2 regions of the Nocardia sp. NPDC051756 genome follow, and region 2 is predicted to be linked to the other one. Evidence: riboswitches for the same ligand, from Rfam matches in the RefSeq annotation. Region 2 holds a riboswitch; the other holds the start of a gene.
The links. Region 2 has a riboswitch for S-adenosylmethionine ahead of AB0M22_RS16725 (aminotransferase class V-fold PLP-dependent enzyme). Riboswitches for the same ligand answer to the same signal wherever they lie in the genome.
Positions count from the first base shown of each region.

Region 1 (4,147 bases), on a different contig from region 2:
CGCGTAGCCGCCGGTCGACGTAGGTATCGAACACCGCCCGCGTGGACTCGCGGGCGGCCCGGATCGCGGCCTGTGCGCGTCCGACTGCCCGCTGGATCACCGGGTCCGCGGACGCCGGCTGGAACGTCGGCGGTCCGGCGCGCGTCGGCAGCACGGCGAGGACCTCGTCGAGCGCGTGCTCGGCGGTACCGACCGCGACCCCGGTGAACCCGGGCGCGAGCAGGCTGAACAGCGGAAGCCGATACTTCGCGTCCGCCAGCCGGCTGGGCGCGAGGAACGGAAAGGTCCGGCGCGCAGGCACATACACGTCGTCGAGCGCGAAACTCATCGAGCCCGTGCCGCGTAGGCCGGCCACATGCCAGTCGTCGATGATGCCGACGTCGTCGGCGGGCACGACGACCGAGACGAGTTCGGGCAGCCCGCCCGCTCCCACCTTCGGCGCGCCGTCCGCATCGAGCAGCACGGTGTTGGCCATAACCCAACCGGCATAACCGATTCCGCTGGCGAACGGCCAGCGCCCGGTCACCCGCAACCCGCCCTCGGTCGGCGTGCTGCGCCCGTTCGGACCGAACACCAGCGACATCGGCCCGATCCCCTCGGCCAACACCTCGTCGATGCCGTCGGCCGGCAACTTCGACGCCACGATGGCCGGTGTCGTCGCGCAGATGAACAGGCTCCACGCCGTGCTGGTATCCGCGTAGGCGACCGCCCGCACGATCTCGAACGCCTCGTCGACCCCGATCAGACCGCTGCCGCCGACACCGGTCGGGGTGAACACGCCCCACAGGCCCGCGGCCGAGATGGCGTCGACCACCTCGTCCGGGAGATCGCGGGCGTCCTCGGCCTTCTGGCTGTACTGCCGCGCGATGGGCGCGAGTTCGGTCACCGCACCGAGCGCGTCGTCCAGCGACCGAATGGTCATCAGCGAACTCCTTCATCGTCGGGCGCGCCGCGCCGGGCAGATTTCCGGTTCAGCCTCTCCCCTGCTCGATCGACAGCGAAAGCCCTGTTTTCACTCAACGGACCGAGGATTCTGAATCCGTGAAGATTTACGCCGATCGGGCTCCCGTCGCCGCCCGACAATTGGTCACGGATCTGCTGGTGGCGGCGTGGGTGTACGGCTCGATCAAGGCCGCGCTCTGGCTGCACGACCTGGTGCAGAAACTCGCCGTTCCCGGTCAGAAGCTGGAGGGCGCGGGCGGCGGCCTGGCCGACAGTCTCGGCGATGTCGGGCGCAAGGTCGGGCGGGTCCCGGTGGTCGGCGACGATCTGACCTCCCCGTTCGAACGCGCCGCCGGAGCGGCCCGCTCGATGGCCGAGGCCGGGCACGATCAGCAGGCGCTCACCAACGATCTGGCCATGGCCCTGGCGATCAGCCTGCTGATCGTCCCGCTCGGGCTCGTCCTGTTCGTCTGGCTACCGCTGCGCGTGCGCTGGATCCGCCGAGCCGCCGCGGCCGTGCGCCTGCGGACCGCGCCGGGCGGACGAGACCTGCTCGCCTTGCGCGCGCTCACCAATCAACCCCTGCGCACACTGGACCGGATCGACGCGGACGTGGTGGACGCGTGGCGGCGCGGCGACGACGATACGGTCCGCGCACTGGCCGCGCTGGAATTGCGCGGTCTCGGTCTACGTGCATAACTCAGCGCGATTCAAAAGCGTGACAACGCTTCTGGCGTGCGGAACTCTTGAGTCAGGTCAAGAGTGCCAGCGTCAAGTCCCCGGCTAGCTGGCCGGCAACCCTCCAACCGCGGCGGGGTGCCCCGGGTCAAGACCAGGCCGAGCCGCGTAATGCGGCCCGGGCAAGCGCGGGCTCCGTCGACATTCTGGAGCCCTCTCGAGAGATGGGGGTCGAGCCATGTCCGAAACCGCGAACTCCCCACTCACGCCTGGGCCTGTGCCCGGTCCATCGAGCGACAACCAGAGGGGATCGACATGACTACGGCCACGCCAGCTCTCGGAGACCGCGTGTTGGACACCACCAGGCAAGGATTCGACCACGCGTCGCTGACCGCGCTGTTGAACGGCGACGTGCACGCGGTCAGACTGGCCGGATTCGTCCGGCCCGACGCGCTCGATCACTTACGCCGGGCGTTCGTCGGCAGACAGGATCACGGGCCGCTGGCCACCGACCCGCAGTTCCGGCGGATCGGGCACGCGTTCTCCGAGACCAGCACCGAGGCCGGACGCGGCGCGTACTTCGACGAGGCCCGCCACAATATCGACCGGCTGCGCGATATCGCCTCGCCATATTCCTATCCGGCGGACGATGTTCGGCTGCTGCTGGACGAGATCTGGCCGGCCGGAGCGAGTTTGCTGCGGCGCAACGGGCAGGCGTTCTTCGCCGGGGTCGCGCGCTACCAGCTCGCGGGGGTGGATCTCGAGCCGCACACCGACAACGTGGGCCGAAACCTGCCCGAGGACTTCGAGATTCGGATCGTCCGCCAGCTCTCGGTCAACGTCTATCTCGACGTCCCGGACCGGGGCGGGGAATTGGAGATCTGGGACGACTATCCCGACGAAAGCGAGTATCGAGACCGCTCCGGCGACCGGGTCTACGGCATCGACCGCGCGGCCGTCGGCGAGCCCGCGCTGGTGATCACGCCGCAGGTCGGCGACGCGATCTTCATCGATCCGCGCCGGGTACACGCGGTCGCGCCGTCGCAGGATCGCCCGCGCATCACCATCGGGCTGTTCATCGGGGTCAGCGATCCGGCCGAGTCGTTGAAGGTGTGGAGCTGATGGCTACGACCACGCTGCTCTCCGCGTCCCACAAAGCCGCCTACGACCTGCGCTCGGACGGCATCACCACCGACGGACGGTCCACCGTGCTGCTGGTCAGCGTCGGCGCGGACTATCACGAGGGTGAAAAGCTCGCCGCCACCATCGATCTGATCAACCGGTCGAACTTCGGCCGCTGCGCGATCGCGGTCGCGGACACCCTGCAACGGCACAATCTCAGCGGCGGAACCGATATCGACCGGCACGCTCGGGCGCGTATCGCCGGCGACCAGTGGATCGCCCGCAATATCGGCTACCTGGACCAGATCGATTGCCCGACAAACATATTGCGCTGGGACTTCGCGCTGTCGCATCCGCGTTACGGCGATCTGTACGACGCGATCGAGCACGCCTACGAGACCGACGAACCGTATCGGCACGCGATCGACAGCACCATCGATCGGTTCATCGAACGACGGCTTTCCCGCGAGCCGGAGGTCGATCAAGAGTCGGTGCGGAAGTCGTGCCGCGCATACCTTTTGGAGGAATGCCCGATCATCATGCCGCTGTGGGCGCACGAGGGTTTCGACTACGTGATCTATCCGCAGAAGATCTCCGCCGCGATGGGGCGCACGCGGGAACTCTTCGTCGAGCCGGAGCACCCGGACCGGGTCGCGTGGTTGCCCTTGCGGTTCAAGAAGCGTAAGTCGGCGTCGAACAACACGGAGGCCGACCAGTGACCGTCGAGATTCCCGCGCGGCGGCGGGTCGTCGGGTTCACCGGGTTGGCGGTGGCGTCGTTTCTCGGGTGCATCGACCTGACCATCGTCACCACCGCGCTGCCCGCTATCGGTGCGGATCTGCAAGCGGGAGCGTCGAATACGGAGTTGACGCTCGGCGTCTTCCTGATGGCGTTGTCGATGTTCATGGTGACGGCCGGGCGGGTCGCCGACCGGCTCGGGCGGCGGAAGGTGCTGCTGTTCGGGCTCGCGCTGTTCGTGGTCGCGTCCACGGGCGCGGCGCTGTCGTGGTCGATCGGGGTGCTGCTCGTCGCGCGGTTCGTGCAGGGCGCGGCGTGTGCCGTGCTGTACACGAGCACGTCGACGTTGGTGGAATCGCTGTTCCCGCAGGGTGATCGGGGGAAGGCGATCGGATGGTTGTATTCGGTGAACGGGCTCGGGTTGGCCATCGGACCGGTGCTCGGCGGTCTGCTGGTGCCGAGCCTCGGGTGGCAGTCGATCTTCTGGATCAATATTCCGCTCGGTGTCGCTGCCTTGATCGCGATCGCGTTCGCGGTCCCGCAGGTGCAGCCGGATACCAGCGGCGGGACCGATTGGGCGGGGCAGGTCGTTGTCGCGTTGGCCGTGGTTTCGGCCGTCGGCATCTTCGTCCTGGGTGACCTGCGTGGATGGCTGTCGCCGTGGGTG
Region 1 is NZ_JBFAYV010000006.1:414,430-418,576, reverse strand. Features, by position in the region: gene AB0M22_RS28025 (acyl-CoA dehydrogenase family protein) at 1-922, opposite strand, end outside; gene AB0M22_RS28020 (hypothetical protein) at 1,042-1,641, shown strand; SAM riboswitch class IV at 1,697-1,815, shown strand; gene AB0M22_RS28015 (2OG-Fe(II) oxygenase) at 1,969-2,742, shown strand; gene AB0M22_RS28010 (tRNA-dependent cyclodipeptide synthase) at 2,742-3,461, shown strand; gene AB0M22_RS28005 (MFS transporter) at 3,458-4,147, shown strand, end outside.
Region 1: another riboswitch for S-adenosylmethionine. It lies ahead of AB0M22_RS28015 (2OG-Fe(II) oxygenase); the one in region 2 lies ahead of AB0M22_RS16725 (aminotransferase class V-fold PLP-dependent enzyme).

Region 2 (4,147 bases):
GTCGGCGACGGTGATCTGCGGATAACGCGCACGCAGCGCGGTGACCATCTGGGCCGCCGCGAGCGAACCGCCGCCCAGGTCGAAGAAGTCGGCGTCGAGGTCGGTGACCTCGCCGCCCAGCACCGAATCCCACAGCTGCGCAACCCATTGCGCGGTGCCGGTCAAATCGTTGTCGTTGTCGTCCTCGGTGCTGTTCGGCAGCGGCCAGGGCAGGGCGTTGCGGTCGACCTTGCCCGAGGTGCGGGTGGGCAGTTCGTCGACGATCGCGAGCCGGGGGACCAGCGGGGCCGGAAGCTGTTCGGCGAGTTGGGCTCTGGCCGCCTTGGTGTCGAAATCGGGGCCGGGTCCGGTGAGGTAGCCGACCAGGATCTTGTTGCCCGCCTTGGTTGTTCGGATCGCGGCGGCCGCGCCGGCGACCCCGGGCAGGTGTTGCAGCGCGTTGTCGATCTCGCCGAGCTCGATTCGCCGGCCGCCGAGCTTGATCTGGTCGTCGGCGCGGCCGAGGAAGACCAGGCCCGCGCTGTCGTTGCGGACCAGATCGCCGCTGCGATAGGCGCGATCCCAGCCGACCGAAGGCAGCGGCGCGTACTTCTCCGCGTCCTTCGCCGGATCGAGGTAGCGGGCCAGGCCGACGCCGCCGATCACCAGTTCGCCGGATTCGCCCTCGGCCACCGGGCTTCCGGCCGCGTCGATCACCACGAGATCCCAGCCGTCGAGCGGCAGGCCGATCCGGATCGGCCACGAGCCATCGAGCAGCGCGGCGCAGGCGACCACCGTTGCCTCGGTGGGGCCGTAGGTATTCCAGACCTCGCGATCGGTATCCCCGTTCCCGGCAAGGCGTTCCGCGAGTTCCGGCGGCACCGCCTCGCCGCCGAAGATCAACAGCCGGACCGCGTCCAGCGCCTCGGCGGGCCAGGTCGCGGCCAGCGTCGGCACGGTGGAGACGATGCTGATCTCCCGGCGGACCAGCCACGGGCCGAGGTCGGCGCCGGTGCGCACCAGGTCGCGCGGCGCGGGGACCAGGCAGGCGCCGTTGCGCCAGGCCAGCCACATCTCCTCGCAGGAGGCGTCGAAGGCGACCGAGAGTCCGGCCAGCACCCGGTCGCCGGGGCCGATCGGGGCGTCCGGCAGGAAGAGATTTGCCTCGGCGTCCACGAACGCGGCGGCGTTGCGATGAGTCACCGCAACACCTTTCGGCGTTCCGGTGGAGCCGGAGGTGAAGATGATCCAGGCGTCGTCGGCGGGGGTCGGCAGGGTGCTCTTGCTCGCGTCGGCCGGGTTGTCCGCGGTGGCCCGGATGCCCGCCGGGGTGGTCTCGATGCCCGCGCCGGTGACGATCGCGGTGACCTGCGCTTCGCCGAAGACCAACTGGGCGCGTTCGTCCGGGTCGTCGGCGTCGACCGGCACATACGCCGCGCCCGCGTACAGGACGGCGAGGATGGTCAGATAGAGCTCCCGGGAGCCGGACGGCATCCGCACGCCGACCCGATCGCCCGGCCGCACGCCCGCGTTGGCGAGCCTGGCCATGGTCTTCTCGATCTCGACGACGAGTTCGAGGTAGCTGAGCACCACCTGGCCGTCGTCGATGGCGGGGGCATCGGGATGGGTCAGCGCGGTCGCGGTCAGGATGTCGACGAGGGTCCGGGCCGGCGGCGTGTGCGCGGTCCGGAGCAGGGGATCAATCGTCGCATCAACCTGTGGTTGGAGCATGACGCCCTGCCCACCTCCCATTCGACCTGCCTCGCACTTCCCTGATGTTGTTTGTGTCATAGCTGGGTTACCAGTTGGCAAACACTGTGGTGACCAGTTGTCCACGGTACTCGGGGTTGTCGACGTTTGTTGTTCACCGGCGCGGTTGCCTACTGCTCGACGGCAGGCCGGGTTGTTGCAGGTCGTGGCGATTTCTGTCGGGCACGCCGAAGCAATGCCTGGTGGACGGGTCGCGCGTGGGGTTCGCCAGGCGGTCGCTGCGCCGACCCGTCCAGGCCGGTGTGATTCCCCACATGAGCTTGGTGATCTTGCAGCTCAGGGCGTTTCGGGGCGGATCGGGTCAGGCCGCGGAGGCGGCGGTGCCGAGGCCGATGGTGGCCAGGATGGCGGCGCTGACCTGTTCGAGCCGATCCCGGAGCTTCGGGCGGCGCAGCAGCGCGACCGCGCGGGAGGCCGCCAGGGCCAGGAGCACCATCGCTACCGCGGCGATCGACGATTCGACGGCGCCGAGCGCGAGTGTGTTGGCGAAGGTGACCTCGGTCAGGAACTGGGGCAGCACGGCGAGGTAGAACAGGCCGACCTTCGGGTTGAACATGCACGAGACGACGCCCGCGGTGAACGCCGAGCGAACCGAGGTGCGGGTGCCGCGGGCGGCGGGCGTCAGGTCCTCGGCAGCGCCGGATTCCCGGGCCGCCCGGCGTTGCCGCCGCTGATCGAGCAGCGCGCGAATACCCAAGTACACCAAGTAGATTCCGCCGATCAGCTTGAGCGTGCGGTACGCCGTCGCGGACTGCTCCAGCAGTGCGGCGACACCCGCGGCGACCACCACCGCCCACAGGATCCCGCCCAGCGCCGACCCGATCGCGGCGGCGATCCCCGGTCGCGCGTCGACCAGCGAGAACCGCAGCACGAGGAACGAATCCGGCCCCGGCGTGAGCGCCAGCAGGACGCACAGGCCGATGAAGCTGATCAGCAGCGAAAGTGACACCCCACGATGTGAACCCAGAACGGCCGGATTGGCAACGCTTTATCGCCTGCCGACACACGCGACAAGATCATGGTTGACAGCGCGGGGGGCTGTCTGCCAATCTCGGATCAGGTCATGAGTACCAGCGTTCAGCCCCGGCTTGCTGGTCGGCAACCCTCCTCCGCGGTGGGGTGCTCCGGGTGACGACCAGGCCGACGCCCGACCGGGTGTGGCAAGCGCGGACTCGACGAATCTCCTGATTGCGGGTCCCAGAGCCGACGGGATTTCGTGATGACTGCTGTTGTGACCCAGGACTGTGCCCCCCTCGCCCGGGTTTCCGGTGACGACCTCCAGGTGCCGCTGGTCCAGGGTGGGACGACCACCTACGCCAACTTCGACTACGCCGCGAGCGCGCCGGCCTTGGCCCAGGTCACCGACCGGATTCAGCAGCTGCTGCCGTTCTACGCGAGCGTGCACCGCGGCGCCGGCTACGCCTCGCGGATCTCCACCGAGTGCTACGAGGCCGCCCGCGGTTCGGTCACCCGCTTCCTCGACGCGGCCGACGACCAGGTCGTCGTGTTCACCCGCAACACCACCGACTCGCTGAACCTGCTCGCCGCCTGCGTGCCCGGCGACACCGTGGTGCTCGACATCGAGCATCACGCCAACTTCCTGCCCTGGACCAGGCACGGCCGCCGCGTCGTGCAGGCCGCCACCACCGTCGAGGAGACCATCGGGCGGCTGGTCGCCGAGCTGTGCAGCAAGCCCGCCGCGCTGCTCGCGGTGACCGGCGCGTCCAACGTCACCGGCGAGGTGCTGCCGCTCGAACGCCTGGCTACCATCGCCCACCAGTGCGGCGCCCGCATCCTGGTGGACGCGGCCCAGCTCGCGCCGCATCGGCGAATCAGCCTGCGCGACAGCGGCATCGACTACCTCGCGTTCTCCGGGCACAAGCTGTACGCGCCGTTCGGCGCGGGCGTGCTGGTCGGAAGGCGTGACTGGCTCGACCGTGCGGAGCCCTACCTGGCCGGCGGCGGCGCGGTCCGCGAGGTCACCACCACCGGCGCCGAGTGGGCGCCCGCGCCGCAGCGGCACGAGGGCGGTTCGCCCAACGTGCTCGGCGCCGCCGCGCTCGCCGCCGCCTGTGACGCGCTCTGTGCGATCGATGCGGAAACCCTCGCCGCCACCGAACATCGGCTCGCCGACCGACTCCGCGACGGCCTCGCCGCCATCCCCGGCGTCAACCTGCTGCGCATCTGGACCGACGCCCCCGACACCGTCGGCATCGTCGCCTTCACCCTGGACGGATTCGTCCCCGGCCACGTCGCCGCCTACCTCTCCGCCGAACATGGCATCGGCGTCCGCGACGGCCGCTTCTGCGCCCACCCGCTGATCGCCCGCCTGGACCTCGACGGCGCCCTGCGCGCCAGCATCGGCCTCGGCACCACCCCCGCCGACGTAGACCGCCTG
Region 2 is NZ_JBFAYV010000003.1:1,120,311-1,124,457, forward strand. Features, by position in the region: gene AB0M22_RS16715 (Pls/PosA family non-ribosomal peptide synthetase) at 1-1,710, opposite strand, end outside; gene AB0M22_RS16720 (LysE family translocator) at 2,051-2,698, opposite strand; SAM riboswitch class IV at 2,809-2,922, shown strand; gene AB0M22_RS16725 (aminotransferase class V-fold PLP-dependent enzyme) at 2,969-4,147, shown strand, end outside.